DNA from 4 places in the Mesorhizobium sp. M0514 genome. Region 4 is predicted to be linked to each of the others. Evidence: predicted binding sites of a transcription regulator. Region 4 holds the regulator's gene; each other region holds the start of a gene.
What was found. The regulator PhoB, encoded in region 4, activates phosphate uptake and scavenging genes when phosphate is short. The targets are predictions, from matches to a motif close to TGTCATNNANCTGTCAT.
Positions count from the first base shown of each region.

Region 1: the regulator PhoB is predicted to act here: its motif matches at 2,372-2,388, upstream of NKI61_RS17585 (LTA synthase family protein).
Region 2: the regulator PhoB is predicted to act here: its motif matches at 5,157-5,173, upstream of NKI61_RS00280 (ceramide glucosyltransferase).
Region 3: the regulator PhoB is predicted to act here: its motif matches at 3,532-3,548, upstream of olsB (l-ornithine N(alpha)-acyltransferase).

Region 1 is NZ_JAMYQZ010000039.1:35,715-43,509, reverse strand. Features, by position in the region: gene rpsF (30S ribosomal protein S6) at 1-81, opposite strand, end outside; gene NKI61_RS17585 (LTA synthase family protein) at 393-2,321, opposite strand; gene fabD (ACP S-malonyltransferase) at 2,599-3,546, shown strand; gene fabG (3-oxoacyl-[acyl-carrier-protein] reductase) at 3,607-4,344, shown strand; gene NKI61_RS17570 (acyl carrier protein) at 4,566-4,802, shown strand; gene fabF (beta-ketoacyl-ACP synthase II) at 4,837-6,099, shown strand; gene mltG (endolytic transglycosylase MltG) at 6,301-7,536, shown strand.
Region 2 is NZ_JAMYQZ010000001.1:53,469-61,263, forward strand. Features, by position in the region: gene NKI61_RS00260 (hypothetical protein) at 1-468, shown strand, start outside; gene NKI61_RS00265 (ABC transporter substrate-binding protein) at 462-1,232, opposite strand; gene NKI61_RS00270 (2'-deoxycytidine 5'-triphosphate deaminase) at 1,334-2,428, opposite strand; SAM riboswitch at 2,569-2,646, shown strand; gene NKI61_RS00275 (O-succinylhomoserine sulfhydrylase) at 2,704-3,894, shown strand; gene NKI61_RS00280 (ceramide glucosyltransferase) at 3,906-5,057, opposite strand; gene apaG (Co2+/Mg2+ efflux facilitator ApaG/CorD) at 5,279-5,671, shown strand; gene NKI61_RS00290 (Hsp33 family molecular chaperone) at 5,858-6,889, opposite strand; gene argF (ornithine carbamoyltransferase) at 6,998-7,795, opposite strand, start outside.
Region 3 is NZ_JAMYQZ010000027.1:34,290-42,084, reverse strand. Features, by position in the region: gene acuI (acrylyl-CoA reductase (NADPH)) at 1-916, shown strand, start outside; gene NKI61_RS13670 (response regulator) at 1,058-3,346, shown strand; gene olsB (l-ornithine N(alpha)-acyltransferase) at 3,612-4,487, shown strand; gene NKI61_RS13660 (trimeric intracellular cation channel family protein) at 4,578-5,210, opposite strand; gene grpE (nucleotide exchange factor GrpE) at 5,356-5,985, opposite strand; gene NKI61_RS13650 (hypothetical protein) at 6,245-6,445, shown strand; gene NKI61_RS13645 (fatty acid desaturase) at 6,530-7,552, shown strand; gene NKI61_RS13640 (hypothetical protein) at 7,699-7,795, opposite strand, start outside.
Region 4 is NZ_JAMYQZ010000076.1:948-8,742, forward strand. Features, by position in the region: gene xylF (D-xylose ABC transporter substrate-binding protein) at 1-115, opposite strand, end outside; gene NKI61_RS25010 (ROK family protein) at 381-1,616, shown strand; gene phoB (phosphate regulon transcriptional regulator PhoB) at 1,647-2,336, opposite strand; gene phoU (phosphate signaling complex protein PhoU) at 2,353-3,057, opposite strand; gene pstB (phosphate ABC transporter ATP-binding protein PstB) at 3,099-3,923, opposite strand; gene pstA (phosphate ABC transporter permease PstA) at 3,941-5,257, opposite strand; gene pstC (phosphate ABC transporter permease subunit PstC) at 5,254-6,714, opposite strand; gene NKI61_RS25040 (substrate-binding domain-containing protein) at 6,810-7,795, opposite strand, start outside.

The DNA.
Region 1 (7,795 bases), on a different contig from region 4:
CTTGTACTGTTCGACAAGCGCATCGACCTGCTGCTGCGAGAGGTCCTGCCGGGCAAGGAACACATGTTCGTATAGAGCCATAGTGGTTCAGTGCCTTTCTTCGTTTCTCTCCCGGATCCTCGCGGCAAAAGCCTCTGCAACTTCTCTGACCCGCTGGTCCCGAGGGGGCGAGGAAGAAAGGAGCATTTCGAGACGGTCGAGAGCGGAGACACGGGAGGCGGAAGCGCTTCTGGCTTCACACGAAGGTTTTGGATAAAACCTCCGGCCCTCCGTTCAGCCCCCAGCAAGGACCGGCAGATTGCGGGCGTCTATATAGCAATTTGGCTGGAAGGCAAGGGTAACGCATGCTCCGGACAGCGTCCTGGCGTCGCAGGGTTGGAAAAGACCAGGCATCAACTCGTATGCGGGGTACGACCGTTGATCGTTTCGGGGAAGAAGTCCGGAGCCGCCTTACGCTTGCCGAACATCATATCGTATTGCAGCAGGCGGAAGTCGTTGATCGCCGGATCGATGTCCTTCTGCCGCGCCCAGTCCGCCGTGGCCTCACCTGACGGTGTCAGAAGCAGATTGCGATCCACGACGCGATAGCGTTCGCGCAGCGCGCCCAGGAAGCCGGTATAGTAGGGGTGCGTGATCCCGGCCGTGGTAAGGATATGGTAGGGCAGGAAGGCCGGGCTCACCGCGCCCATATCCTGCGCCGGACCGGTGCGGTTAGACCAGATGACCAGCGGCGTCTGATGATGCTCCAGTGCCGCCTCCGGCGTCGGTTCCTTGCGCGGCGCGACATTGTCCTTCAGGTAACCGGTTTCGACATAGACGGGGCCGAGCGGCGGCAGATGGTCGCCGAAGAAGGCGATGACCGTCGGCCGCTCGCGCTTCTTCGCCCATTCGATCAATCGTTCGAGGCCACGGTCGGCATCGGCGGAGCCTTCGGCGTAGCTGAGCAGCGATTCCCGCGCCCATGTGCTGATCGGTGCCGCGACCTTGTGGGTCGGATTGTAATAGCGGTACGGCTCGTAGGGACCGTGGTTCTGCAGGCTGACGGCGAAGAAGAACACCGGCCGCTCGCTGGCGTCGGCCTCTGCGATGATCTCGTCGGTCATCGAGGCATCGGAAGCCAGCGGCCCGCGCTTTTCCAGTGGCGGCAGCGTCTCTTCCGAGCGGAAATCGTTGAAACCGAAATCGGCATAGACGGCGCCTCTGTTCCAGAACCAGTTGGTGCCCGGATGGATGGCGCGCGCCCGGTAGCCCTCGCTTTTCAGGAAGGTCGCCAGCGACGGCGTCGGCGTGCGCACATATTGCTGGTAGGGGATCGAGCCCGCCGGCAGGAAGGCATTGGAAAAGCCGGTCAGCGCCTCGAATTCGATGTTGGCGGTCATGCCGCCGAATTCCGGCGAAAACATATAGCCGGAACGCAGCGCCCGCACATTGGGGATCGGGTCAGGCGTGATTGTGACGCCGGGCAGCTTGGTCGGATCCCAGAAAGATTCGCTCATCACCACGATGATGTCGGGTTTCTCATCCGGTACCGAGGCCGCCACAGCAGGCCTGTCGATCGCGTCGATCGCCTTGTCGGAATAGCCCGCCGGCGCCGAGACATGCGCCATCGGCACGTTGAGCGCGAAGGCCAGCGCAAACCCGTTGGAGGCGTAGTTCTCCTTCTGGTCCCACATGATCGGGATGATCTGCAGCCGGTCGCGGGTCCACGAGAAGGTGGCGTAGTCCATGATTGAGACGAAGAAGGCGAGCAGCGGCACTGCCAGCGTCAGCCGCGCCAGCCGCCCTTTGCGGCTGAGGATCGGAACCTTGCGGCGCCACAACCGCCAGCCATAGATCAGCAGCGACAGGCCGGCGACGATGCCGACCGCCATGGCGAGCGCCGTCCAGGGCCGCTCGCGCACCAGGAGCGGCATCAGTGCCATGATCTGGCGCGAATAAAGAAAATCGGTTGGGTAGAGCGGATCGCCGAGATAATGCGACTTCTGATGCCCCACAAAGGCCAGCGCCAGCGTCAGCGGCGCCACGATCATCAGGCTCTGGTGACTGCGGCCAAACACGGCGTCCAGTCCCATCAGCACCAATGCAAAGACAATGATGGTGGTCCAGCCCGGCTTGAATGGCTGCAGGAAGAAGTCGACTGTGCCGAAGAAGTCGCCGCGCACGATCCATTCGATGGCGAACACCAGGATGGCGGAGGCAAGCAGCGTGACCAGACCGTAGCGGATGACCGGCCATCTGCGCCCCGGCAGGTAGCCGGTGGACGGATCGTCTTCCAAGAACTGTGGCGCGGGTACGGCCGCGCCCTTCCTGATCCTAGCCACGTCTCTTCCCCCGGCCCAAGCAACGCGTATTTCCACTCGCGCCACCGTTCTGTCATAGAACTGTCATGCAAAAGCTAGCGCCTGTGGCGAAAATAAGAAGAGCCAGCAAACGATTCGTGAGCGGTTTTCATCAGGTGTGATCGGCAAAAAGCCTTTGGGAACAGGGACTCGAGGTCAGCTCCGGTTCAAGCGAGAGCGGAAATGCCGCCTCCGGGCTTGACTTGACGGTCCGCCTTGCGTCACAGGCAGGAAAAATCAGCCGCTGGAGAGCGCCCAAATGGCCGTCGCATTCACCTTTCCGGGACAGGGCAGTCAGGCTGTCGGCATGGGCAAGGACCTCGCCGACGCCTTCCCCGAGGCACGCAGGGTGTTCGAGGAAGTCGATGATGCGTTGGGCGAAAAGCTGTCGAAACTGATCTGGGAAGGCCCGGAAGAGGCGCTGACCCTGACTGCCAATGCCCAGCCGGCGCTGATGGCGGTCTCGCTGGCGGGAATCCGCTCGCTGGAAGCGCGCGGCTTTTCGCTGAAGGACAAGGTTGCCTACGTTGCCGGTCATTCGCTCGGCGAATATTCCGCCCTTGCCGCGGCCGGTTTCGTTTCGGTCGCCGATGCTGCCCGGCTGCTGCGCATCCGCGGCAACGCCATGCAGGCGGCGGTGCCGGCCGGCGAGGGCGCCATGGCGGCGATCATCGGACTGGAACAGCCCGACGTCGAAGCCGCTTGCACCGAGGCCGCAACGGGATCCGGCCAGGTCTGCCAGATCGCCAACGACAATGGCGGCGGCCAGCTGGTGATCTCCGGCGCCAGGGCGGCGGTGGAACTCGCCGCGAAACTGTGCACCGAAAAGGGCGCCAAGCGGGCGCTGATGCTGCAGGTCTCCGCACCCTTCCATTCGGCGCTGATGGCGCCGGCGGCCGATGTCATGCGCGAGGCGCTGGCGGGCGTGACCAAGAATGCACCGGTCGTGCCCGTCGTCTCCAACGTCACTGTAGCCCCGACCCGCGACCCCGACGAGATCGCGCGCCGCCTGGTCGAGCAGATCACCGGCCGCGTGCGCTGGCGCGAAACGGTGGAGTGGTTCGGCGCCAATGGCGTCGCCACGCTCTTTGAGATCGGCGCCGGCAAGGTGCTTTCCGGCCTGGCGCGGCGGATCAGCCGCGACATCACCACATCGGCCGTCGGCACGCCGGCCGAAGTCGAGGCGGCGCTGGCCGCGCTTGCATAATCCACTGGCGATTCAACCTCTCCCGTGGGAAGGGTGTTCTCTTAAGATCAGGAGACGAAAATGTTCGAACTGACCGGCCGCAAGGCGCTCGTCACCGGCGCATCGGGCGGCATTGGCGAGGCGATTGTCCGGGTGCTGCATGCGCAAGGCGCCATTGTCGGCCTGCACGGCACCCGCATCGAGAAACTGGAGACCCTGGCCGGCGAACTCGGCGACCGGGTAAAGCTGTTCCCGGCCAATCTTGCCGACCGTGACGAGGTCAAGGCGCTTGGCCAGAAGGCCGAAGCCGAACTCGAAGGCGTCGACATACTGGTCAACAATGCCGGCATCACCAAGGACGGCCTGTTCGTGCGCATGGCGGACGCGGATTGGGACAGCGTGCTGGAGGTGAACCTCACCGCCGTGTTCCGGCTGACCCGCGAGCTGACCCATCCGATGATGCGCCGCCGCCATGGCCGCATCATCAACATCACCTCGGTGGTGGGCGTCACCGGCAATCCTGGCCAGACCAATTATTGCGCCTCCAAGGCCGGCATGATCGGCTTTTCCAAGTCGCTGGCGCAGGAGATCGCCACCCGCAACATCACTGTCAACTGCGTCGCCCCGGGCTTTATCGAATCGGCCATGACCGACAAGCTCAACGACAAGCAGAAAGACGCGGTAATGGCCGCGATCCCGACGCGCCGCATGGGCACGAGTGTTGAAGTGGCGTCGGCCGTCGCCTATCTCGCCTCCAACGAGGCAGCCTACGTCACCGGCCAGACCATCCATGTCAACGGCGGCATGGCCATGATCTGACGGGATATTGTCGGGTGATAAGAAGACATGGCCGGCTTGTGAAAAGAGACCATTTCGCCTTGGACCTCGGCCATTTTTCGTGTAATGCGGCCCGCAACCCGGCGGTTCGGGCAAAAACCGGTCCGGCATCGTTGCGTTTCCGGCAGGACCATCTTTCAGCTTGATTAGCGGCATTCTGCCCGCTAACGAAGACAGACAAACAAAAGACGAGGATGCCCCAAATGAGTGACACCGCAGAGCGCGTCAAGAAGATCGTCATCGAACATCTTGGCGTCGATGCCGACAAGGTGACCGAGCAGGCGAGCTTCATCGATGATCTGGGCGCGGACAGCCTCGACACGGTCGAACTCGTCATGGCGTTCGAAGAAGAGTTCGGCGTCGAGATTCCGGACGATGCGGCCGAGACCATCCTGACCGTCGGCGATGCCGTGAAGTACATCGACAAGGCTTCGGCCTGACACTATCCGCAGTCATCACCGGGGAGGACCTGCGATGAGGCGTGTCGTCGTCACGGGCCTTGGCCTGGTTTCGCCGTTCGGCATGGGCTTCGAGCACAGCTGGAAGGAACTTCTGACCGGCCGCAGCGCCGCCAAGCGCGTCACCGAGTTCGAAGTGGAAGATCTTGCCTGCAAGATCGCCCACGTCATTCCTCGCGGTGACGGCACCAACGGCACGCTCAATCCCGAAGCCGTGCTCGAGCCCAAGGAACTGCGCAAGATCGGCGACTTCATCCTTTACGGGATTGCGGCCGCCGACGAAGCGCTGAAGGATTCCGGCTGGGAGCCCAGCACCGAAGCCGAGCGCTGCGCCACCGGCGTCATGATCGGCTCCGGCATTGGCGGCCTCGAGGGCATCGCCGAGAACGCTATCATCCTGAAAGAGCGCGGACCGCGCCGTATCAGTCCATTCTTCATTCCCGGCAACATTATCAACCTGGTATCTGGCCAGGTATCGATCCGGCATGGGCTGAAAGGCCCCAACCACGCCGTCGTCACCGCCTGCTCGACCGGCGCGCACGCCATTGGCGATGCCGCCCGGCTGATCATCTTCGGCGATGCCGACGTGATGCTGGCCGGCGGCGCGGAATCGCCGGTGACCAGACTATCGCTTGCCGGCTTCGCTGCTTGCCGGGCACTGTCCACCGACCGCAACGACACGCCTGAGAAGGCCTCGCGTCCCTATGACCGCGACCGTGACGGCTTCGTCATGGGCGAGGGCGCCGGGGTCGTCGTGCTGGAAGAACTCGAACACGCCAAGGCGCGCGGCGCCAAGATCTATGCCGAGGTCACCGGCTACGGCCTGACCGGCGATGCCTATCACATCACCGCACCGGCCGAAGACGGCGACGGCGCCTTCCGCTGCATGACGGCGGCGCTGAACCGGGCCAAGCTGACGCCCGCCGACGTCGACTACATCAACGCGCACGGCACCTCGACCATGGCCGACACGATCGAACTCGGCGCCGTCGAGCGGCTGGTCGGCAACGCCGCCTCGAAAATCTCGATGTCGTCGACCAAGTCGTCGATCGGCCATCTCTTGGGTGCCGCGGGTGCCGCCGAGGCGATCTTTTCGATCCTCGCTATCAGAGACAACATCGCGCCAGCTACCATCAATCTTGACAACCCGGAACGGGAAACCGCGATCGATCTTGTTCCGAACACGCCACGGCATCGCCAGGTCGACGTGGCGCTGTCCAACTCCTTCGGCTTCGGCGGCACCAACGCTTCGCTGGTATTCCAGCGTTATACAGGCTGATTGCGGTATCGACCGGCGCGCCAGCGGTCTGTCGTCAATTTTGCCATATTCAAGCCTACTCTGCCGCTGGGGATTCGTCGCATCGGCCTGAAACCGAAGGCGCTTTTTTAAAAGCACGATGCGTAGGCTTGAAATGTTAGGGCACGCTGTGCGTCCAATCGGGCGCATGGTCGCTCTAAGAGATCAGATGGTAGGGCGCTAATGAACACCAATCCGGGCGGCAGCGGACAATTCGGACAAAACCAGCAGACCGGCCCGATCGTGCCGAAGACCGCGGCCGAAGCTTTGCGCCCGGAAGCCGGCACACCACCACCAAAGCGCTCGCGCGCCTCGCGCAGCCAAGTCGTCGTGTTCATGAACTTCGTCATCTCCGCGGTGATGTTGATGATCCTCGCCGCCGGCGTTTCGCTCTATTTCGGCAAGCAGGCATTCAACGAACCGGGCCCGTCGGTGGCCGGCGACACCTTCCTGGTCAAGCCGAGCACCGGCGTCCAGGATATTGCCGACCAGCTCGAACGGCGTGGGCTGATCAGCGATGCCCGCATCTTCCGCATCGCCGTGCGGGTCTATGGCAATGATTCAGCGCTGAAGGCAGGCGAATACGAGATAAAGCCGCGCGCCTCCATGCGCGACATCATGGAGCTTCTGAAGAGCGGCAAGTCGGTGATGTATTCGCTGACCATTCCCGAGGGCCTGACGGTCGAGCAGGCGCTGCAGCGCATCGCCGAGCAGGATGCGCTGACCGGCGACATGCCGGCCGCCAAGCCGGCTGAGGGCAGCCTCGCCACCGACACGCTGCGCTTTACCCGCGGCGCCACGCGCCAACAGATGGTCGACAAGCTGCTCGCCGACCAGAAGAAGCTGGTCGACGAGGTCTGGCAGCGGCGCGCGCCCGACCTGCCTCTGGCCAATGTCGACGACTTCGTCACCTTGGCCTCGATCGTCGAAAAGGAAACCGGCCGGGGCGACGAGCGCTCGCGCGTTGCCGCCGTCTTCCTCAACCGTCTGGCCAAGGGCATGCGGCTGCAATCCGATCCGACCATCATTTACGGCCTGTTCGGCGGCAAGGGCAAACCCGCCGACCGGCCGATTTATCAATCTGACATCCAGAAACAGACGCCTTACAACACCTATCTGATCAATGGCCTGCCGCCGACGCCGATCGCCAATCCCGGCCGCGCCGCGCTCGAAGCCGTCGCCAACCCGTCGAAGACCGATGATCTCTATTTCGTCGCCGACGGCACCGGCGGCCACGTCTTTGCCACCACGCTTGCCGAGCACAATGAGAACGTTGCCCGCTACCGGGCACTGCAGAAGAAGCAGGCTGAAGACGCCGCCAAGGGCGCCAAGACTCCGGGCCAGACCGATGCGCCGGCGGATGGCGACGACAACGGTGACGCAAGTGGCGATGCCGGCGATACGGGTGCCGCCCAGTAGCAGGCCGGCGCTTTCAGACGGATCGACCTTAAGCGACGCGGACAGAGGCGGACGCGCTGCTGCTTTGAACGAGTAGCGGGGTTCGAAGCGTTTTCGGTCTTGCTCGGGTGCCTCTGAATCTCGATTTCAGCCCTGCGAGATCGAAACGACAGCGGAAATCAACATCTTGCCGGTATTGCGATTCTGACATTCGCGCTGCCCGTGATATCGAACGCATGCGCAATTGTTAGAATCGGACCATCAGGGAGACACGAGCCGC
Region 2 (7,795 bases), on a different contig from region 4:
GGAATGCGGCTTGTCATTGTGTTCACGGGCGTGGCCCTGTTCCTGACCCAACCGTCGGTGGCCTTTAGCGCCGGCCAGTGCAGCCCGAAGTCCTATCGTGAAGCCCGTTTGGCGATGACGAGCCGTCTTCTAGCAACCGGCTATTCGAAAGCCCAGGTGAGCTTTCTGATGCGCAACACGGATCACATGACATCAGCGCTTCGCAGCGACAGGCTGAACAACAATGGCAAGGTCTGCGGCATCGACTCCGCCAAGGCCCATGTCCTCGGTTGCCTCGACAAGCAGTTGTTCCCCTTGAAGCGCGGCTCAAACGCTTCGCTCGACGAGGTCAAACTGACCGAAGGCTTTTTGGGGCAGGAAACGTTTGGCCGCACGCGAACTGCTGTTTATCGGCCATTTTCATGCCTGCCTTGGCGCCGCGAAATCGTATCTCTTTCGCGGCTGACGCCGGCGGACGGGACTCAATAGATATCGAAATCGAAATACTTGGCCTGGATCTTCTTGTAAGTGCCGTCGGCGACAATGGCGTCTATCGCCGCGTTGAGCTTGTCGCGAAGTGCCGTGTCCTCCAGGCGGACAGCGATGCCGGCTTGCGTCTCGGTGCCCTTGACGTCACCGACAAGCTTGCAGCAGCCGTCGCTCGCCTTCTTCAGCCAGTCCATCAGCACGAATTTGTCGGAGATGACGGCGTCGAGACGGCCGTTCTGCAAGTCGGTGATCGCCTCTTCCTGGGTGGGGTAGAGTTTCGCCTCGGCGCCGGCCTTGCCATAGGCGTCCTGCGCATAGTCGGCCTGGGTGGTCGAGGCCTGCGCGCCCACCGTCTTGCCGGCAAGGGCTGCCGGTTCGGTGGAAGTGAGGTCGCTGTCCTTGGGCGCCACCAGCGCCAGCGGCGTCGTGTAGTATTTGTTGGTGAAGGCGACCTGTTTCTTGCGCTCCTCGGTGATGCTCATCGAGGCGATGATGGCGTCGAACTTTTTCGCCTGCAGCGCCGGGATGATGCCGTCCCAGTCCTGGGTGACGATCTCGCACTCGACCTTCATCTGCGCACACAGCGCATTGGCAATGTCGATGTCGAAGCCCTCGATCTTGCCGTCCGCGGTGATGGTGTTGAAGGGCGGATAAGCGCCCTCGGTGCCGATCTTCAATTTCTCCTGCGCCTCAGCCAGCGAGCCGGCCGATATCACCAGCATGGCAGCGCCCGCTGCCGATATGATCCATCTTGAAATCTGCATTTTGGTTCCCCTTGCGCGCCGTTCTCTTGCCGGCCACCGAAAGGCAGCCAAGCATGGTGAGGCAGCGCAGGCAAGTATTTTGCCTGACGGTGATCGAAGGTTCAGCCGGCGGGGCGGAAATGCTTGGAGAGCTTGAGGCCTTGCGCCTGGTAATTCGAGCCGAGATCGGTGCCGTAAAGCGCCTGCGGCCGCTTCAGCATGTGTTCGTAGACCAGCCGGCCGACGATCTGGCCGTGGTCGAGGATGAACGGCACTTCGTGGCTGCGCACTTCGAGCACCGCCCGGCTGCCGGTGCCGCCTGAGGCCGAATGGCCGAAGCCCGGATCGAAGAAGCCGGCATAGTGAACACGGAATTCGCCAACCAGCGGATCGAAGGGCGTCATCTCGGCGGCGTAGAGCGGCGGCACGTGCACGGCTTCGCGGCTGACCAGGATGTAGAACTCGTCCGGGTCGAGCACCAGTTCGCCGGCGCCGCTCTTATAGAGCGGCTCCCAGAAATCGACGGCATCCTGGGCGGCGCGCTTGTCGACATCGACCAAGCCGGTGTGATGCTTGCCGCGATAGCCGACCAGGCCGTTCTGGTCGCCGTCAAGATCGATCGACAGCGCAATGCCGCCGCCGGAAATGTTGGGCGGCTCGGTCGCCACCAGCATCTCGGCGCGGTGCAATTCGTTCAGTTCTGCCTCCGACAACAGCGCGTTGCCAGTGCGAAAGCGGATCTGCGACAGCCTCGATCCGGCGCGTACGACGATCGGGAAGGTGCGTGGACTGACTTCGAGATAAAGCGGCCCGTGATAGCCGGGGGCGATCTTGTCGAACTCATGGCCGCGATCGGTCATCACCCGGGTGAAGATGTCGAGCCGGCCGGTCGAGCTCTTCGGGTTGGCCGAGGCCGACACGTTTGGGGGCAGCGCCAGGCTTTCGAGCAGCGGCACGATGTAGACGCAGCCGGTTTCCAGCACCGCGCCCTCGGCGAGACTGAATTCGTGCAATTTCAGCCGGTGAAGCTTGTCGGCCACCAGATGATCGGGACCCGGCAGGAAGGAGGCGCGCACGCGAAAAGCCTTGTCGCCGAGCCTGAGATCGAGGCTCGCCGGCTGCACCTGGTCGACATCGAGCGCGCGCGGCGACTTCAGCGCGCCGGACTGAAACAGCGCGGAAATGTCCTGATCGGGAAGAATGCCTGTCTGCCGCAAAAGGCTGGCTCCGCTCCAAGGTCGGTCTCTTTGTGGCAGGTTCTTGCCGCAAAACCGCTGGATATTATTGCGGAACCTGCCTGGTACAAACCTCTTAATGAAGCCGGCAATTGACGCAAGCGCAGGTGAGGTCTAAAGGGTGGTTATCCCGTGGTGATTTGGCCGGTCGGCTTGCAGCCACGTTAAACAAGTCGCTAAAGGACCGTCGGGCCGCAAGGCCATATGGACCGGTTGCGACTTTCGCGGCCGGTTTTTTTGTGTCTGGAACAAAAGCCATGAGCACCAAGAAGCGTAACTGGAAACCTCAGACCGCACTCGTGCACGGGGGAACGCTGCGTTCCCAGTTCGGCGAGACGTCCGAAGCGATGTACCTCACCCAAGGCTATGTCTACGAGACGGCGCAGGCTGCCGAGGCCCGTTTCAAGGGCGAGGAGCCGGGCTTCATCTATTCGCGCTATGCCAACCCTACCGTCGACATGTTCGAAAAGCGCATGTGCGCGCTGGAGGGTGCCGAAGATGCGCGCGCAACGGCGTCCGGCATGGCGGCGGTGACGGCAGCGCTCCTGTGCAGCGCCAAGGCCGGCGACCATATCGTTGCGGCGCGCGCGCTGTTCGGCTCCTGCCGCTGGGTGGTGGAGACGCTGGCGCCGAAATACGGCATCGAGGCAACGCTGGTCGACGGCACCGACATCGCCAACTGGGAAAAGGCGGTGCGGCCGAACACGAAACTGTTCTTCCTGGAAAGCCCGACCAATCCGACGCTGGAAGTGGTCGACATCGCAGCGGTGGCGGCGCTCGCCACCTCGATCGGCGCCAGGCTGATCGTCGACAATGTCTTTGCCACGCCCTTGCAGCAGAAGCCCTTGCAGCTCGGCGCCCATATCGTCGTCTACTCCGCGACCAAGCACATTGACGGCCAGGGACGCTGTCTCGGCGGCATCATCCTGTCGGACAAGAAATGGATCGACGAGAATTTGCACGACTATTTCCGCCACACCGGCCCGAGCCTGTCGCCGTTCAACGCCTGGACGCTGCTCAAGGGCCTGGAGACGCTGCCGGTTCGGGTGCGCCAGCAGACGGAAAGCGCGGCCAAGATCGCGGATTTCCTGGCAGGACGGCCGGAAATCGCCCGCGTCATCTATCCCGGCCGCGCCGACCACCCGCAGGCCGACATCGTCAAGAAGCAGATGACAGGCGGATCGACGCTGATCTGCCTCGACGTCAAGGGCGGCAAGCAGGCGGCCTTCGCCTTGCAGAACGCGCTCGACATCGTGCTGATCTCCAACAATCTCGGCGACGCCAAGAGCCTGATCACCCATCCGGCGACCACCACGCACAAGAACCTCAGCGACGAAGCTCGCGCCGAGCTTGGCATCGGGCCGGGAACGCTCAGGCTGTCGGTCGGTCTTGAGGATACGGACGATCTGCTGGAGGACGTTGCGCAGGCGCTGAAGGCAGCCGGATAGGCCGCGAGGCGTCACGCTCCCGACGAAACCTCTTCCAGTTCGGCCGTCTTGGTGCCGATGGTCATGATGTTGCCGCGCCAGTCGACGGCGCCGCTCAGCCAGCCGCGCGCCCAGATGGCGGGAAGCATCATGTCGCGCACCATCATCGCCGGGACCATGCGCAGCGACAGGTGCCAGCCCTTGGCCGCGGCCAGCGCGCATTCGGGAATGTAGGCCGCCGTCAGCACGGCCAACACCGTGGCCGGCAGGCTGATGCCGGCACTTGCGGCCGCCACCAGCGCCAACGCCAACGGCACGGCGACGCCGGTCAGGATCTCGGGTGCGAAAAACAGCGGGAAAGTGACGCGGCGCAACCGCGCCCAGCGCGCCTGACGCGACCAGATGTCGGCAAGTCGGCGCTGCCCCAGTAGTTGCTCGAAAGGCGAGGCAACGAGATTGACGCGCAGGCCCAGTCCGTTGACCAGCTTGGTTGCAGCAGCATCCTCGGCGATCTCGGCGGCCAGCGCGCGGATACCGCCATTGGTATCGAGCATCGGCTTGTTCCACAGCATGCTCTTGCCCTGGGCAAAGCCGAGGCCAAGCGCCTCGCCGGCATATTGCCAGCGCGCCTGCAGCGTGTTGAGGAACGCGCATTCGACCTCGGCCCAGAAGCCTTCCGGCCGCGAGCCGATCGGCGTCGAGCAGATAAGCCCGGTATTGGTACGCCAGGCCGCCATCAGGTGCTGGACGTAATCCCTAGGCATCAGCACGTTGGAATCCGCCAGAATAACCCAATGATTGCGCGCCGCTTCCCAGCCCTTGACGCAGTTGTTGAGCTTCGGGTTGCTGCTGACGCGGTCGTCGCCGATCAGCAGCCGGGCCGGCACGTTGGGAAACAGGACGATCGCCCTGTTTATCAGTTTGACGACGGGATCGTCGGCGTGAGCGACGCAGAAGATCAGTTCGTAGCGCGGCCAGTCGAGCGAGAAGGCTCGCTGCAGCGTCTCTTGTGTGAACGGCTCCACGCCGCGCGACGGCACGACGATCGAGACCGGTGGCTGCTCGTCGGACGGCGGAGGGATAAGGCGACGCGCTTGCAGTTTCGACGAAGCAAGCAGGATGCTGGCGAGATTGGAATGAAGCAAAGCGGAGGAAGCGAAGGCGGCTGTGAGAGCTAGTTCCATGAGATCTGGTCACTCCGGAAAGGCCGCTCGCGGCTGCTTTGTCAGTCGACAGATGGGCCTTGAGTCGCCGGCAAGGTTTGCGCACACCAACACTGTCATGTGTCACTTAAATGACATTGTTTGTCGGCACCTCCGCTTTGAGGCTGGCAGGACATGCCGTTGTGCGCGTATCAAACCGCATAGCGCGACAAATGTTCCTTGCCGCGCAACCGGAGCAGCCCATGTATCGCGCCGTCACGCGCAACATCGAAGTGCAGGTCAGACCGTTCTACCTGGAGGACCGCTCGGACCCGGCGGAGAACCGTTATGTCTGGGGCTACCAGGTGACGATCGACAACCAGTCCGACGATTTCGTGCAGCTTATGTCGCGTTACTGGCACATCACCGACGGCAGCGGCCGGATCGAGGAAGTGCGCGGCGCCGGCGTGGTCGGCGACCAGCCTGAGCTCAATCCGGGCGACAGCTATCAATACACGTCAGGCTGCCCGCTCTCGACGCCCTCCGGCATCATGGTCGGCCACTACACCATGCGCAACAAAAAGGGCGAGACGTTCGACGTCGCTATTCCCGCGTTTTCGCTGGATCTGCCGGGGACGCGGCGGACGGTGAATTAGGGGTTTTCTCCCCATCTCTATACGGGGAGAAATGCCCGGCAGTGCAATGAGGGGCGACGCCGGACTCATGAGGTTATCTTCCACGCACATGACGTAGGCTATGCGCGGCCATTCACCAAAGTTCGCGCTGCCCCTCATCCGCCCTTCGGGCACCTTCTCCCCGTGAACGGGGAGAAGGAAGAGATGCTACTGAGTTGCAAACTCCGCCGGGTCGAAGTCGTACTGCTTCGAGCAGAACTCGCAGGCGACGTGGATGCCGCCATCTTCGGTGCTGTCCTTGATCTCCTGCGCGGAAAACCCCTCGAGGATGCCGCGTATCTTGTCCCTTGAGCAGGAACATTGGTCGGCAACCGGCACGCCGCCGAAGACGCGCACGCCATGTTCGTGGAACAGCCTGTAGAGCAGCCGCTCGGCGCCGATGGTCGGGTCGATCAGCTCGGTCGGCTCGATGGTGCCGAGCAGCGCCACCAGCTCGCGCCAAGAATTGTCGGCCGGCTCGTTCATCACGTCGCGCGGATCGCCGTCGCCCCCCGAAATGTCGGGCACGCGCATGCGCTCGGGCGACTGCGGCAGGAACTGCGCCAGGATACCGCCGGCGCGCCACTGCTCGCGCGCACCGCCGGGGCCGGGCGTCAGCAGCTTGGCCACCGACAGCCTGAGGTCGGTCGGGATCTGCTCCGACTGGCGGAAATAGGTGCGCGCGGCGTCTTCCAGCGTCTCGCCGTCGAGCTGGACGATGCCCTGATAGCGCTGCGTGTGCGCCCCCTGGTCGATGGTCAGCGCCAAAACGCCGCTGCCCAGCAGCGTCTGCTGCGAGGTCTGGCCTGCGGCCACCAGGGCCTCCAGCCGGTCGGCATCGAAGCGCGCATAGGCGCGCAATGCCGAGGGCGTGGAGAAATCCGCGACCAGCATGTCGACAGGCCCGTCGGTGCGGGTCTGCAGGATGAACTTGCCCTCGAATTTGAGCGAGGTGCCGAGCAGCACCGTCAGCACACAGGCTTCCGCCAGCAGGCGGGCGACCGGCTCGGGATAGTCATGACGGTTGAGGATGGCGTCGAGCATCGGCCCGAGCTGCACGGTGCGGCCGCGCACGTCGAGCGGGCCTACCTCGAAGGGCACGACATGATCGTCGCCGGCATAGCCGAACTCGCCGAGTTTGGGGTGATGTTCAGTCACTTGATGCGTTTCCAACATGACAAAGCTCCAGGGCGCGGCCATGCGGCCCGGAGGGGTGCATGCGTCCAAACGCGCTTGATTTGCGTGATGGGGCGCAAATAGGCATCGCGTCGCCCCGGATCAAGCGCTTGGAGATCAAGCGCCTGGAGATCAAGCGCCCAGACACCAGGCCAAAACCGCCTTCTGGGCGTGGAGCCGGTTCTCGGCTTCGTCGAAGACCACCGAATGCGGACCGTCGATGACCTCGTCGGTGACTTCCTCGCCGCGATGCGCCGGCAGGCAGTGCATGAACAGGGCGTCGGGCTTGGCCCTGGCCATCAGCGCCGCATTGACCTGATAGGGCGAGAAGACATTATGGCCGCGGGCGCGGTGTTCCTGGCCCATAGACACCCAGCAGTCGGTGACGATGCAGTCGGCTTGGTCGACGGCCTCTTCGGGCGAGCGGGTGAAGTGCAGCTTGCCGCCATTGGACTTCGACCAGTCGATGTGCTTTTGCGCCGGCTCGCTGCCTTCCGGCACTGCGACGTTCAGGTTGAAGCGGAACCGCGCCGAAGCTTCGAGCAGCGAATGCAGCACGTTGTTGCCGTCGCCGGTCCAGGCGATGGTCTTGCCGGCAACCGGACCGCGATGCTCCTCGAAGGTCATGATGTCGGCCATCAGCTGACAGGGATGGGTGTCGTCGGTCAGCCCGTTGATGACCGGAATCGTGGCATTCTCGGTCAGCTCGAGCAGCCGCTCATGCGACGTGGTGCGGATCATGATGGCGTCCACATAGCGCGACAGCACCTTGGCGGTGTCGGCAATGGTCTCGGAGCGGCCGAGCTGCATTTCGGTGCCGGTCAGCATGATGGTCTCGCCGCCGAGCTGTCGCATGCCGACGTCGAAGGACACGCGCGTGCGCGTCGACGGCTTGTCGAAGATCATGGCCAGCACCTTGCCTTCGAGCGG
Region 3 (7,795 bases), on a different contig from region 4:
CGGCGAAGCCGATCTGATGGAAGGCGACGTAACCGTCGCCGTCGAGGCGACGACGGTCAACTACAAGGACGGGCTGGCCATCACTGGGAAAGCGCCAGTGATCCGCCGCTGGCCGCTGGTGCCGGGCATCGATTTCGCCGGAACCGTCCTCTCCTCATCGCATGCCGACTGGAGCAAGGGCGACAAGGTCATCCTCAATGGCTGGGGCGTCGGCGAGACGCATTTCGGCGCCTATGCCGGGCGCGCCCGCGTCAACGGCGACTGGCTGGTGCCGTTGCCCGACGGCATCAGCGCCCACGATGCGATGGCGGTCGGCACCGCCGGCTATACGGCCATGCTCAGCGTCATGGCGCTGGAGCGGCACGGCATCCTGCCGGATCGCGGCCCGGTGGTGGTGACGGGTGCAGCCGGCGGCGTTGGGTCGGTCGCGGTCTCGATCCTGTCCAGCCTTGGCTATCACGTCATCGCCTCGACCGGCCGCAACGCCGAAAGCTCCTATCTGATCGACCTCGGTGCCGCCGAAGTGATTTCGCGCGAGGAACTCTCCCAGCCGGCCAAGCCGCTGGCCAAGGAGCGCTGGGCCGGCGGCATCGATGCCGTCGGCAGCCACACGCTGGCCAATGTGCTGTCGATGACCGCCTATGGCGGCGCGGTCGCCGCCTGCGGCCTGGCCGGTGGCATGGATCTGCCGTCGAGCGTCGCCCCGTTCATCCTGCGCGGCGTCTCGCTGCTCGGCATCGATTCGGTGATGGCGCCAAAGGCTGTGCGGCTGGAAGCCTGGCGCCGCATCGGCAGCGATCTTGATCTCAAGAAGCTCGCCGGCCTGTCGACGACCATCGGCTTCGACGGCATCATCACCGCCGCCCACGACATCGTCGACGGCAAGATCAGGGGCCGCGTGGTTGTCGATATGTGAGGCTCCCGAAGCATGACCCCGAAGGGATCAGGTTTTCGGAAAAGATCATGCGATGCGGAAAACCGCCAAAAATGCATGACCGCTAAAATTCGAACGATCCGCCGCGCTTTTCCATAATCTCTATCTGGCAAGGATTTCCGCATGATCGCGGAGTCCGCCAGGAAAGAGAAGAGCCGTGCCGAAAGCGTCGACGGGCCGAGTCCGGCGACGGTGAAGCGGCAGCGTGTTGCGCCGCCGCCTCTGGCGCCGGATTTGCCGCGCCCCACGTCCGAGGGCCTGCCGTTCCTGACGGTGGTCGCCAGTGTCGTGCTGGCGGGCCTCTCCCACCTCACCGGTGCGCCGATCTTCATCACCCTCGGCCTGCTGGCGACAGGCCTTGCCGGCGTCGCCATGCACCTGCGCAGCCGGCGCACCGTCCGCCGCGCGGCGGCCTTGCTCGACGAAACCGCGGCCCGTAGCCGCGCCGAAATCGAGACGCTGGCCGACCGTATGTGGGAGATGCAGGAGAGCGAGGAGCGTTTTCGCGGGCTGATCGATGCGCTCGGCGATCTCGTCGTCCACCGCGACCGCGATGGCCACATCGTCTACGCCAACAAGGTTTTCGCCAGCCTCGTCGGAACCGACCAACGCGACCTTGCCGGCAGGACCCTCGCCGAACACGGCATTGATGTCGGCATCGTCCCCGACGCCGCCTTTTCCGATCATGAATGCCTGAGTTCCACCGACGTCTCCATACGCACCCCGAACGGTCCGCGCTGGTTCTCATGGATCGAACTGTCGGTACGCGACAAGGATAGCGGCGCCGTCTCGCACCGGGCGATTGCCCGCGACATCACCGCGCGCAAACGCGCCGAATCCTCGCTGATCACCGCGCGCGAGCGCGCCGAATATGCCAGCCAGGCCAAGTCGCGCTTCCTCGCCACCGTCAGCCATGAGATCCGCACGCCGATGAACGGCATCATGGGCATGGCCAAGCTTCTGGCTGACACCAATCTGTCGCCCGAGCAGCGCACCTATGTCGGCGCTGTCTCGACCTCGGCCAGCGCCCTTTTGGCGCTCATCGAGGATTTGCTCGACTATTCCAAGATAGAGGCCGGCCGTTTCGACCCGGAGCCGCAGCCGACATCGCTGCGCGAAATCGCCGACAACATCGTCGAACTGATGGCAGCGAAAGCCTTCGCCAAGAACATCGGCCTCGGCTGTCATGTCGAGCCCGACGTGCCGCAGATGATCATGGCCGATCCCGGCAGGGTCAGGCAGGTGCTGCTCAACCTGATCGGCAATGCGATCAAGTTCACCGACACCGGCGGCGTGCTGGTCTCGATTGCGCGCGCCCGCACCGATACCAGCGACCGCATCTGCTTCACCGTTACCGACACCGGCCCCGGCCTGCACGAAGACGACATGGAGCGCATCTTCGAGGAATTCGAACAGTCCGACGGCACCTCGACCCGCACCCATGGCGGCGCCGGCCTCGGTCTGGCCATATCAAGGCGCCTGGTCGCCGCCATGGGCGGTGCCATTTCGGTGTCGAGCCGGCTTGGCGAGGGATCGGAATTCGTCTTCGAGATCCCGGCCGCAGGAGCAACCGAAGCACCGCAGAACCGGCAGAACATCCTGGCCGGCCGGCGCGCCGTGATCGTGTCGAAGAACGCCGTCGAGGCCGACGCCATCGCCCGCACCATCCGCGCCCATGGCGGCGCCGTCGACGTCGCCGCAACCGCTTCCCAGGCGACGCCCTTCGCCGAACATTGCGATGTGCTGTTGATCGACGCGGCCCTGGAGGACGGCGACGGCAGACTGCTCAAGCGCCTGCGCCAGAGTGGCTTTGCCGATTGCGAGGCGATCACGCTGATCGCGCCGACCGACCGCGGCATGCTTGGCGAATTCCGCACCAACGGCTACGCCACCTTCCTGGCGAGGCCGGTGCGCGGCGAAACCCTGCTGCGCGTGCTGCTGACCAGTCATGTCCCTGCCTTGCCGCCGCCCAAGCCGGAAAAGACCGGCGCGTCCTCGCTTCGTGCCCACGGCGGGCGCCAGCAAGGTTTGTCGGTGCTGATCGCCGAAGACAACGACATCAACGCCATGCTTGCCCGCGCCACGCTTTTGAAGGCGGGACATCGCGTGAAAGTGGTCGGCAATGGCAAGGCCGCGGTCGAGGCGGTGACCGAAGCCGGGCTGAAAAATCGCTTCGATGTGGTGCTGATGGATTTGCACATGCCGGTCATGGACGGGCTGGACGCGATCGCCGCCATCCGCCGCCACGAGGAGGAAATGGCTGTGCCGCCGGTTCCGATCATGGTGCTTTCGGCCGACAGCCAGGAAAAGACCCGCCACACAGTGCTCGCCCATGGCGCCAGCGGCTTTGTCACCAAGCCGCTCGATCCCGACGCGCTGGTCCATGCCGTCGAGGGCCAGGTGGCCGCCTGAATTCATGTCCCTCAAAAGTGGCCCCGGTTTTGAGAAGACGACATGCACAAAACAAAGACAGAAGCGCGTCGCGTGAATCGTCCCAGCGCGACGCGACGCTGGCGCAATCCTCGCGTCACGTAGGTAGCCGAATGAGGGTTTTCGCCAGCCGACGAAGTATTGCCCGTCGCGCCGTATCACGGTACTGTCACAATCCTGTTGCACCTACACCGTATCCCCGTGCCAAGAGGGATGGCTCGAAGGAGAATCACTCGTGCATACAGTTATGCCGGAATGTGACACTCGGCCCAGCGCAGGCGGCGCTTTGCTCGCCGCGCGGAACGCCGATGCCGTCGCAACAGGCGCACCGCTGGGCCGTATCGGCAATCTCGAAGTGCGGCTTGCCCGCAATGAGGCCGAGATCGCCGCCGCGCAGGAAGTGCGCTACCGGGTGTTTTATGACGAGCTTGGCGCCAGGAAGGACCTGTTCCAGGCGCAGGACCGGCGCGACGCCGACCGCTTCGACCCGCTGTGCGACCATCTGCTGGTGCTTGACACCTCGATCTCCGGCCCCGAGCATCGCCGCATCGTCGGCACTTACCGCCTGCTGCGGCAAGAGATTGCGGCGACCGCCGGCGGCTTCTATTCCGAAGGCGAGTTCGAACTGACCAAGCTGATCGCCCGCCATCCCGGCCAGCGCTTCCTTGAGCTCGGCCGCTCCTGCGTGCTGCCGGAATACCGCTCGAAGCGCACCATCGAGGCGCTGTGGCAAGGCATCTGGGCCTACATCAACCACTATGAGATCGGCGTGATGACCGGTTGTGCCTCGTTCCCCGGCACGGTGCCGGCTGCGCATGCCGAGGCGCTCACCTACCTTGCCCATCACTGCCGAACCAACTCCGCGTGGGATGTGCGGGCGGTCTCCGGCCGCTATTGCTCGATGGATCTGATGCCGATCGAGGCGGTCAACGCCAAGGCGGCGATCGCGGCCATGCCGCCGCTGGTCAAGGGCTATCTGCGCGTCGGCGCCCGCATCGGTGACGGCTGCGTCATCGACCGTGAGTTCTCCACGGTCGATGTGTTCGTGGTGATGCCGGTCAAGGAAATCGGCGCCCGCTACGTCAACTATTATGGCGGGGAAGCGCAGCGCTTTGCGGCGTGAGGCAGTAGGCAGTAGGCGGTAGGCGGTAGGCAGTAGTGAAGCTGCCGGGACTCCTGACTCCTGACTATTCCTACTCACTAATCCCTCTCCCTATGGAATATCCTCCGGTCGCCGTCCCGGGCGGCTCTTGTAGGACGGAAAGGTCCAGCCGAATTTCAGCGCGCCGCCGCGCACCAGGAAAGCCGCGACGAAGCCGGCGACATCCGAGGCGAGCGGCGGCAGGCCGGCGAGATCGCCAAGTGTGTAGAGGCCGGCGCCCGCGAGTGCGGCGGTGACGTAGATTTCGGGCCTGAGCAGCACCGATGGCTCGCCGGCCAGCAGATCGCGCAGGATGCCGCCAAATGTGGCGGTCAACACGCCCATAACAACGGAGACGACCGGCGAGCCGGTGATGGCCAGCCCCTTGGCCGCGCCCATTACGGAAAAGGCCGCCAATCCGATGGCGTCGAGCCAGAGCAGCCATTTCCAGCGGGATTCGACGCGGTGAGCGATGAAGAAAACCAGCACCGCAACCGCCGCGCAAACCAGCACATAGCCGGAGTTGGCGACCCAAAAGACGGGCAGGTTGAGGATGACGTCGCGAAGCGTGCCGCCGCCAATGCCGGTGACGCTGGCCAGAAACAGGAAGCCGATAATGTCGAGCTGCTTGCGCGAAGCCGCCAATGCCCCGGTCGCGGCAAAGACGGCGACGCCGGCATAGTCGAGGAGGTCGATGGGTGTCAGGGACATGAGGTAGTAGGGATTGGGAATTAGGGAAAGTATGAATAACACGAAGCCGCGCGATTGATACGCCTGCCTATTCCCTCTTCCCTCTTCCCTCTTCCCTATTCCCTCTTCCCTATTCCCTATTCCCTACTGCCTACCCTACTCACGCATCCTTCTCGGCCTGCTCGTTCACCGGCCCCGGCTCGACCGGCGCTTCGGTGGCCGCGATCTTGGGGCCGCCCTTGGCGACCCCGACCATGGCCGGCCGCAGCACGCGCTCGCCGATCGAATAGCCCGGCTGCACGACCTGGACGACGGTGTTGGCCGGCACATCGGGATTGGGCACTTCGAACATCGCCTGGTGGAAATTCGGGTCGAACTTCTCACCTTCCGGCTCAAGCTTCTTCACCCCATGCCGTTCCAGCGTCGACAGCATGGCGCGCTCGGTGATCTCGACGCCGTCGATCAGCGCCTTGAAGCCGGCGTCTCCGGCCGCTTTCGCCTCGGCGGGGATAGCATCGAGTGCGCGGCGCAGATTGTCCGACACCGACAGCATGTCGCGGGCGAAATTGGCCACCGCATAGGCGCGCGCATCATGCACGTCGCGGGCGGTGCGGCGGCGCAGATTCTCCATCTCGGCTGCGACGCGCAGCGCGCGGTCCTTCAGCTCCTCGTTTTCCTTCAGCAGCCGCACCAGCGCTTCATAGTCGCCGTCGATGCCGCCTTGCGTGCGCTCGGCCTCGGCCGTTTCGATATCCTCGGGCGCGCGTTCGTCTTTTGTCTGGTCGCTCATCGCCATTTCCCGTCATTCGAATGGTTTGGATTTGCGCCCGATATCGAGGTTTGGCGGCCAAAAATCAAGGGGTAAGCCCAGGAGGACGCCCCACAGCAGGCAATGTTGCGGGCTGCCCGTCGGACTTGGTGCGGGGCGCAAGGACGTTCAAAATTAATTCAAACTTTACCGTAACGGCAGCCTTTGCTTGCCAATACCCCGCTATGGGGAACCATTCAAAGCTTGGAGGAGTTTTGAAACCGACACAGGATTTGAGATCATGGACCGCAATACTGGCAACAGAAGCGAAGAGCTCGCCGCCGACATCAGGCGCCAGTTCGGCACCGAGGCGACGACGCGCTTCTTGCGCACCTTGCCGGCCTTCCGCACCGAGGCCGACATTCCCGCCCGTTTCCGGGACCTGCTCGATCGGCTGGACGGCATAGAAGCCAGCATGGCCGGCGGCCAACGCCGTCAATAGCGATGCAATCGCGCGACAATTACGCGCAGTAATTTCGCGTGAGCTTTTCCTTGCAGCAGCGGGACGCCCCGCCTATGCTTCCTGATGAACATGATTTCCCCCGAGACGGCCGCCAACAGCAAGCGCGCCTGGTTGAAGATCCTGGCGCGCTACAAGAAGCCCGACCGGCGACGCAGCACTCTTGAACTCGCCATCACCCTTATTCCTTTCGTTACGCTGTGGGCGCTGTCTTCGGCAGCCTATTCCTATGGCCACTGGTGGGGCTTGATCCTGATCCTTCCCGCCGCCGGTTTTCTGGTGCGGATCTTCATGATCCAGCACGATTGCGGCCACGGCTCCTTCTTCGCCAACCGCACTGCCGACGACTGGATCGGCCGCGCGCTCGGCGTGCTGACGCTGACCCCTTACGATTGCTGGCGGCGCGCGCACGCCACCCATCACGCCAGCGCCGGCAATCTTGACGAGCGCGGCATGGGCGATATCAGGACGTTGACGGTTGCTGAATACCGCCGGCTGTCTTGGCGGGGACGCCTTGCCTATCGTCTCTACCGCCATCCCCTGGTGATGTTCGGCCTCGGGCCGATCTGGCTGTTCATCTTCGAGCAGAGGCTGCCCGTCGGCATGATGCGCGGCGGCCTGACGCCCTGGGTGTCGTCGATGACCACCAATCTCGGCATCGCGGTTGCGGCAGCGCTGCTTATCTGGCTGGTCGGCCCCGGCGCTTTCCTGATCGTCCATTTGCCGATCGTGATCCTGGCCGGATCGGCCGGCATCTGGCTGTTCTACGTCCAGCACCAGTTCGAGGAGACGGAATGGGCGAAGGACGAAGAGTGGGAATTCCAGCGTGCCGCCCTGCACGGCTCGTCCTATTACGATTTGCCGCCGGTGCTGAACTGGTTCACCGGCAATATCGGCGTCCATCACGTGCACCATCTCTCCGCCAAGGTGCCGGGGTACCGGTTGCAGGAAGTGCTGCGCGACTATCCGGAATTGCGCGGCATCGGCCGCGTCACGCTTCTCGACAGCCTGCGCTGCGTCAAGCTGGCGCTATGGGACGAGAATCGCCGCAAGCTGATCTCGTTTCGCGAAGCGCGGGCCTTGGCCTAAAAGCATTCCAGCAAAGTGAAGCGGTTTTCCCGGGAAAACCGCGCAGCGCTTTCCCTCGGGATCGCATAAAACAAGAAATAAACCGCCGCACCAAAGGGGCGGCTGCATCTCCCAGAAGATCTGCTCAGGTTGCCTTGCGCTCCGCATCAGGACCTTGCAGCCCTGATCACGTCAGCCGCCTTTTCGGCGATCATGATGGTCGCTGCATTGGTGTTGCCGCCGATCAGCGCGGCTTCCTCCCTG
Region 4 (7,795 bases):
CTTCCTGGAAGTTCGACCACGACACGCCGATGACCTTGTCCTTCGCCTGCGCGACCGACACCAGCGCCAGCGACATGGCGACACCCGCCAGCATGGCGGCTGCAAATCTGTTCATCATAATCCTCCCTGCGCCGCGTGCGGCGCGACAAAACTGGCCCGAGGGCCGGCACACAGAGGCCCTATTTTTTCGAGCCTCGAAAAAATACTGGTTCAATGATAAGGCGCTGTCAACATCGATTCTGATGGATTCTGATGGCCTTGCCGAATTTTTTCGAGGTCCGCAATAAACAATGACAGGGCTGCCGGCGTCTGCCAATATTTGGCTGGTGCCGTCGAACGCCTTCACTATCATGAGGCGCGAGGAGGCCGGGAGGAAACAAATGTCGGTTGGAATCCGCCACGACGATCTGCGCCGTCGCAACCGTGCGATGGTGATTTCAGCCGTGCGCCGGGCCGGCCAGCCGTCGCGGACCGAGATTGCGGCGACCACCGGCCTCAGCCACTCGACCATATCGGCAATCTCGTCTGATCTGATTCAAGAAGGCATCCTGATTGAAGGCAAACCTGGCGAGACCGGCGCACTGAAACGCGGCCGGCCGCAGGTGGGCCTTGGTCTCAACCCGGAAGCGGCGGCGGTGATGACCGTCGTGCTGTCGCTCAATTTCCTGTCCGTCACCGTCATCGACTATGCCGGCCACGTCGTCGCCGAGGAACAGCGCCGGCTGGACACGCTGACCAAGCCGCGCGACGAGCTGATTGGCGAATGCGTAGCAATCGTCCGGCGGCGGCTTGAGGATCCCGACCTCGATGTCCAGAGCATCGCCCGCATTGCCATGGGCATCCAGGGCATCACCGATTCGCAGGCGCGCGCCATGCTGTGGTCGCCGATCACGCCACTGACCGACATTGCCTTCGCCGACATGTTGGAAGCGGAATTCGGCATTCCGGCCACCATGGAGAACGACTGCAATATGATGGCGGTGGCCCTGCAATGGCGCCAGCCCGAGCGCTACCGCGACAATTTCATCGCGATCCTCTTGTCGCACGGCATCGGCATGGGACTGGTGCTGAAAGGCGAACTGTTCACCGGCACCCATTCCTCGGGCGGCGAGTTCGGCCACATGATCCACCGTCCGGGCGGCGCGCTCTGCCGCTGCGGGCGGCGCGGCTGCGTCGAGGCCTATGCCGGAAACTACGCCATCTGGCGCAGCGCCAAAATGATGGGCGAGGATGCCGAGCCGGTCGATATCGGCGACGCTGATATGCGCGCACTCGCCGCGCGCGCCCGCGAAACCGACGGCCCGGAGCGCGAAGCCTATCGCAAGGCCGGCGAGGCGCTCGGCTTCGGCCTCGGCAGCCTGTTTGCGCTGATCGATCCGGCACCCGTCGCCATGGTCGGCGTCAGCGCCGCCGCGTTCGACCTGATCGAACCGGCATTGCGCGAAGCGATCGCCCAGACCGCCGGCGGCCAGCACTCGAAGTCGATCTCCTTCGACACCGAGCCCAACGAGCTGCCGCTGATCCGCGAAGGCTGTGCCATGCGCGCGCTCGGCTTCGTCGATCAGGAGATTTTTGCGCCGGGTATTCAGCCCAAATCCGGCAAGCATGTCGCGTGAATGGCCGGCAACGGCGCGACGCGCAGGATCCTAGTCTTCCCTGATCGCGTAGCCGGCGCCGCGAATGGTACGGATGACATCCGGCATGCGGCCGTTGTTGACGGCCTTGCGCAGCCGCCCGACATGCACGTCGACGGTTCGCTCGTCTATATAGATCGTCTCGCCCCAGACATTGTCGAGCAGTTGGCTGCGCGAGAACACGCGGCCGGGATGGCGCATCATGAATTCGAGCAGCCGGAACTCGGTCGGTCCGAGCCTGATCTCGCTCTTCTTGCGGTAGACCCGGTGCGATTCTCGATCGAGCACGATGTCGCCGACCTTGAGCACGCTCGACAGCACTTCCGGCTTGGCGCGGCGCAGCAGCGCTTTCACGCGCGCCATGAACTCCGGCGTCGAGAATGGCTTGACCAGATAGTCGTCGGCACCGGTGGACAGGCCGCGCACGCGATCGCTTTCCTCACCGCGCGCGGTCAGCATGATGATCGGCAGCCGCTCGGTTTCGGGCCGCACTCTAAGCCGCCGGCAGAGCTCGATGCCGGAAACAGCGGGCACCATCCAGTCGAGCACCAGGAGATCGGGCACGTTTTCCTGCAGGCGGATCTCGGCCTCGTCGCCGCGTGTCACCACCTCGACGTGATAGCCTTCGGATTCGAGGTTGTAGCGGAGGAGCACGCCTAGCGGCTCCTCGTCCTCCACGACCATGATGCGTGGCGCGATCATAGGCAGTTCACCCTCATCAGGCCGGCGTGGCCATCGCCGTCTCGTCCTGCTTCGGACGATTGGCGGGCAATTGCTGGCCGGTCAGCACATAATACGCATTTTCGGCGATGTTGGTGACATGATCGCCGATGCGCTCAAGATTCTTGGCGCAGAACAAGAGATGCGTGCAGGCGGTGATGTTGCGAGGGTCTTCCATCATGTAGGTCAAGAGCTCACGAAACACGGACGTGTATTTGACGTCGATGCGCTCGTCGTCATTCCTGAGTTTTGCAAGAGCTGCCGCATCGGTGGCGGCATATTCCTCGACGACGCCTTGCACCTGGATCAGCACCAGCTGCGCCATGGCATCGATGGAGTGCGAGAGGTCGCGCGGCGTGACGCTCAAGCCCACGGTGCCGACGCGTTTGGCGATGTTCTTGGCGAGATCGCCGATGCGCTCGAGGTCGCCGGCCATGCGGATCGAGCCGACCACGGCGCGCAGATCGTTGGCCATCGGCTGGCGCTTGGCGATCAGCGTGATGGCGCGGTCGTCCAGTTCGCGCTGGCGCGCATCCATGATGGCGTCGTCGGAAACGACACGCTGTGCCAGCGCATTGTCCGAATTGAGCAGCGCCCTGGTCGAGCCGCTGACCATCGAGCCTGCCAGATCGCCCATGTCGCGGATCAGCTTGCTGATCTGCCCGAGCTCTTCATCGAAGGAGGCGACGGTATGTTCACCCATGATCTTGGTCCTCGTGCCTGAAAATTCACCCGCCGGACGGCTCAGCCGAAGCGGCCGGTAATGTAGTCCTGGGTGCGCTTGTCGTCGGGGTTGGTGAACATCTTGTCGGTGGCGCCCTCCTCGACGAGATAGCCGAGATGGAACATCGCTGTACGCTGCGACACGCGCGCCGCCTGCTGCATCGAGTGGGTGACGATGACGATCGTGTAGTTCTGGCGCAGTTCGTCGATCAGCTCCTCGACACGGGCGGTGGCGATCGGATCGAGCGCCGAGCAGGGCTCGTCCATCAGGATCACCTCCGGCGACACGGCGATGGCGCGCGCGATGCACAGGCGCTGCTGCTGGCCGCCGGACAGGCCGGTGCCGGGCTCCTGCAGGCGGTCCTTGACCTCGTTCCAGATCGCAGCCTTCTTCAGGCTCTGCTCGACGATCTGGTCCATGTCGGACTTGCGCTTGGCCAGCCCATGGATGCGCGGGCCGTAGGCGACGTTCTCGTAGATCGACTTCGGGAACGGGTTGGGTTTCTGGAACACCATGCCGACGCGGGCGCGCAGTTCGACGACATCGATGTTCTTGTCGTAGATGTCGTCTTCATCGAGCGTGATCTTGCCGGTCACCCGCGCCGAATCGATGGTGTCGTTCATGCGGTTGAGGCAGCGCAGGAAGGTCGACTTGCCGCAGCCGGACGGGCCGATCAGCGCCGTCACCTGGTTCTGGCGGACGTCGAGATTGACGTCGAACAACGCCTGCTTCTCGCCGTAGAAGACGCCGACCTTGTCGCCGCGCATCTTGATGACTTCGTTCGACTTGGCGTTCATTTTGTCGCCCACTGCATTCTCAAGGGACTGTTCGGTCATGATGTTCATACCAAATTGCCTTTTTTCTACCAGCGCCGCTCGAACCGGCGCCGAAGCACGATCGCGGTGATGTTCATGGCCATGAGGAAGACGAGCAGGATGATGATGGCGCCGGACATGCGCTCGACAAAAGCGCGCTCAGCCTCGTTTGCCCACATGTAGATCTGCACCGGCAGCGCGGTCGCCGGATCGAAAGGCGTCGTCGGATAATCGGCGACGAAAGCGACCATGCCGATCAAGAGCAGCGGTGCTGTCTCGCCGAGCGCACGCGCCAGGCCGATGATGGTGCCGGTAAGGATGCCTGGGGCGGCAAGCGGCAGGATGTGGTGGAACACCATCTGCATCTTGGAGGCGCCGAGCCCGAGCGCTGCCGAGCGGATCGACGGCGGCACCGCGGCAAGGGCGGCGCGCGTCGCGATGATGATGGTCGGCAGCGTCATCAAAGTCAGCACCAGGCCGCCGACGAAGGAAGCCGAGCGCGGCATGCCGAGGAAGTTGATGAACACGGCAAGGCCAAGCAGACCGAAGACGATCGACGGCACCGCCGCGAGATTGTTGATGTTGACTTCGATCAGGTCCGTAAAGCGGTTCTTCTTGGCGAACTCCTCGAGATAGATCGAGGCGGCGACGCCGATCGGCAGCGCCAGCAAAAGCACGATCACCATCATGTAGAACGAACCGATGATGGCCACGCCCATGCCCGACGTCTCGGGCCGGCTGGAGGCGCCATAGCTGAACAGGCCGGTGTTGAAATGCTCGGCCATCGCGCCTTCGGCTTTGAGCTTGTTCATCCAGTCGATCTGCTGGTCGGACACCTTGCGGCGCGCTTCATCGACGCCGAGGTCGATCTGGCCCTTGAAGGCCGAGTCGAGATTGGCGGCGGCCAGGATGTCGACGTCACGCGTCGTGCCGATCACCGACGGATCGGCGGAGACGATGTCGCGCAGCTGGACGCGGGCGCCTTCCGACAGGAAGCCCTTGAGCTTCAGCATCATCGGCTTGTTGGCCGGATCGATGCCGAGCTTGGCCACCAGCGCGTTTTCGGCGAGCTTGGGATAGTTCGCCTTGATCAGCACGGTAGGGTCGGTCGCGCGCTTGCCGGAGGGATCGATCACCTTCTCGTCGAAGGTGACCGGCAGCGTCACCGTCGTCTGCCAGAAGGCGGTGTAGCCTTTCGAGACGATGGTGATCAACATGATGGCCAGGAACGCCAGGCCCACCGAGATCGCAATCACGCCATAGATGCGGAACCGGCGTTCGGCGGCGTAGCGCGCCTTCAGCCCGATGTCGCGGCGCGGACGCGCGACGGCACCCGCCATCGTGTCCAGGGGGATGTCGGTCATTCGTACTGCTCCCGGTACTTGCGCACGATGTAGAGGGCGACGATGTTCATCACCAGCGTCAGCGCGAACAGCGTCAGGCCGAGCGCGAAGGCGACCAGCGTCTGCGGCGAGTTGAACTCGAGATCGCCGGTCAGCTGGTTGACGATCTTGACGGTGATGGTCGTCATCGCCTCGAACGGGTTGGCCGTCAGATTGGCCGCGACGCCCGCCGCCAGCACGACGATCATCGTCTCGCCGATGGCGCGCGACGCCGTCAACAGGATGGCGCCGACGATGCCGGGCAGTGCCGCCGGCAGGATCACCCGCTTGATCGTCTCGGAGCGCGTGGCACCGAGGCCGAGCGAGCCGTCACGCATTGCGCGCGGCACCGCGGTGATGATGTCGTCGGACAAAGAGGACACGACCGGGATCAGCATGACGCCCATCACCAGGCCGGCGGTGAAGATGCTCTGGCCCTGGATGAAGGGAGAGCCGCCGGTGAGGGCTGCTGAGAGGTCGCGCAGGAACGGTCCGAGCGTGACCACGGCGAAGATGCCGTAGACGATGGTCGGGATGCCGGCCAGCAGTTCAAGCGCGGGCTTGACCACCGACCGGACGCTGCGCGAGGCGTATTCGGACATGTAGACCGCCGACATCAGCCCTACCGGCACTGCGACCAGAAGCGCGACGGCGGCGATGTAGAGCGTGCCGGCGAGTAGCGGGATCAGGCCGAACTGACCCTGGCTGCCGCCGGAACCGGCGGCGGCGAAACGCGGATCCCACACCGTGCCGAAGAAGAAGCTCATCGGTGATACGCTTTCGAAGAAGGTGATCGTCTGGAACAGCATCGACAGCACGATGCCGACCGTGGTCAGGATGGCGATGGTCGAGGCCGCAAGCAGCCCCCACAGCATCAGCTTCTCGACATTGTTGCGCGCCCTGGCGCGCGGCGCGATCTGCCTCAGCGCATAGAAGGCGCCGGCGACCGACAGCGCGAAGGTCAGCACGGCGCCGAACAGGCCGAGCCGGTCCTGGACCTGGTTCGCCTCGACCGCGATCGGGATCATGTAGTCCTGTGTGTCGCTGGCCAGTGCCACGCCCTTGGCGGCGAGCAGCGGCTGCAATTCGGCGAAAGTAGCGGGAAGTGCGGTATCGCCATCGAGCCGGCGCAAGCCCTTGGCCAGGCTCTTCACCAGGCTGGCGTCGAGCGCTTCGCTGGCGACCTTTGTGTCGGCGGTGCGCTCGGGCAAAGCGGCATGGATATGCCGGTCGAGATAGAAGGAAGAGCCGATATCCCAGACGGCGAGCAAAAGGACGGCAGGCAGGACCGCGAGCAGAAAGGCCCACCAGCCATGATAATGCGCGCGCGAATGCGGCTTGACCTTGCCGGTATCCTGCGCCGCGGCGCGCTGGCGGCCGACCACAAAAGCGACCACGCCTATGACGATGATTATGGCGAGTACGAGCAAGGACGACATAACCCACCCCAGGGAAAATTCAGATCGCCGCCGCCGTTGCGGCAAGCGGCGAAATCAGGGCGCGGAGTTCATCCGCGCCCTGATCCGTCCGTTGATTACATTGTCTTTCCGGCGGCGAAGGCGTCGCGCTGGCCCTGACGTTCGGCGTCGGGAGCGGAAACCAGGCCGTACTGGGCGAGCGGGCTTTCCGGGCCGATCATCTGGTCATCAAGGAAGAACTCGACATATTCCTTGAGGCCAGGAACGACGCCCAGATGCGCCTTCTTGACGTAGAAGAACAACGGCCGCGACACGGGGTACGTGCCATCGGCGATGGTCTGCGTCGAAGGCACGATGCCTTCCACGGTAGCGACCTTCAGCTTGTCGGCATTGTTCTCGTAGAAGGCGAGGCCGAACACGCCAACGCCGGTCTTGTTGGAGTCGATGCGGGCGAGCGTCTCGGTGTAGTCGCCGTCAATGTCGACAGCCTTGCCGTCCTTGCGGATGGCGATGCAGGTCTTGCCGATTTCCTTGTCGTCGGCGATGCCGGCAGCCTTCAAAGCGGCCTTGTCGCAGCCGGCGTCGAGCAGCTTGGTCTCGAACACTTCACGGGTGCCGTGCTTCTCACCCGGGATATAGGCGGCGATATCCCAGTCGGGCAGCTTCGGATTGACCTGGTTCCACTTGGTGTTCGGGTTGTCGACCAGCTTGCCGTCGACCACCAGCTTGGCGGCGAGCGCCTTGTAGATGTCGGCGGGAACCAGCGCCCAGTCCGGACCCTTGATGTCGGTGGCAAAGACGATGCCGTCATAGCCGATGCGGACTTCCTGGACGTCCTTGACGCCGGCGTCGGCGCAGGACTTCAGCTCGTCCTTCTTGATCGGGCGCGAGGAGTTGGCGATGTCGATCGTGTCTTCGCCGACGCCCTTGCAGAACTCCTTGATGCCGGCGCCGCTGCCGCCGGACTCGACCACCGGGGTCTTGAAGCTGATGAAAGTTTCGCCGAACTGCTCGGCGACGATCTTGGCGTAAGGCAGCACGGTCGACGAACCGGCGACCTGGATCTGGTCACGCGCAGCGGCGACACCGGACGATGCGGCGA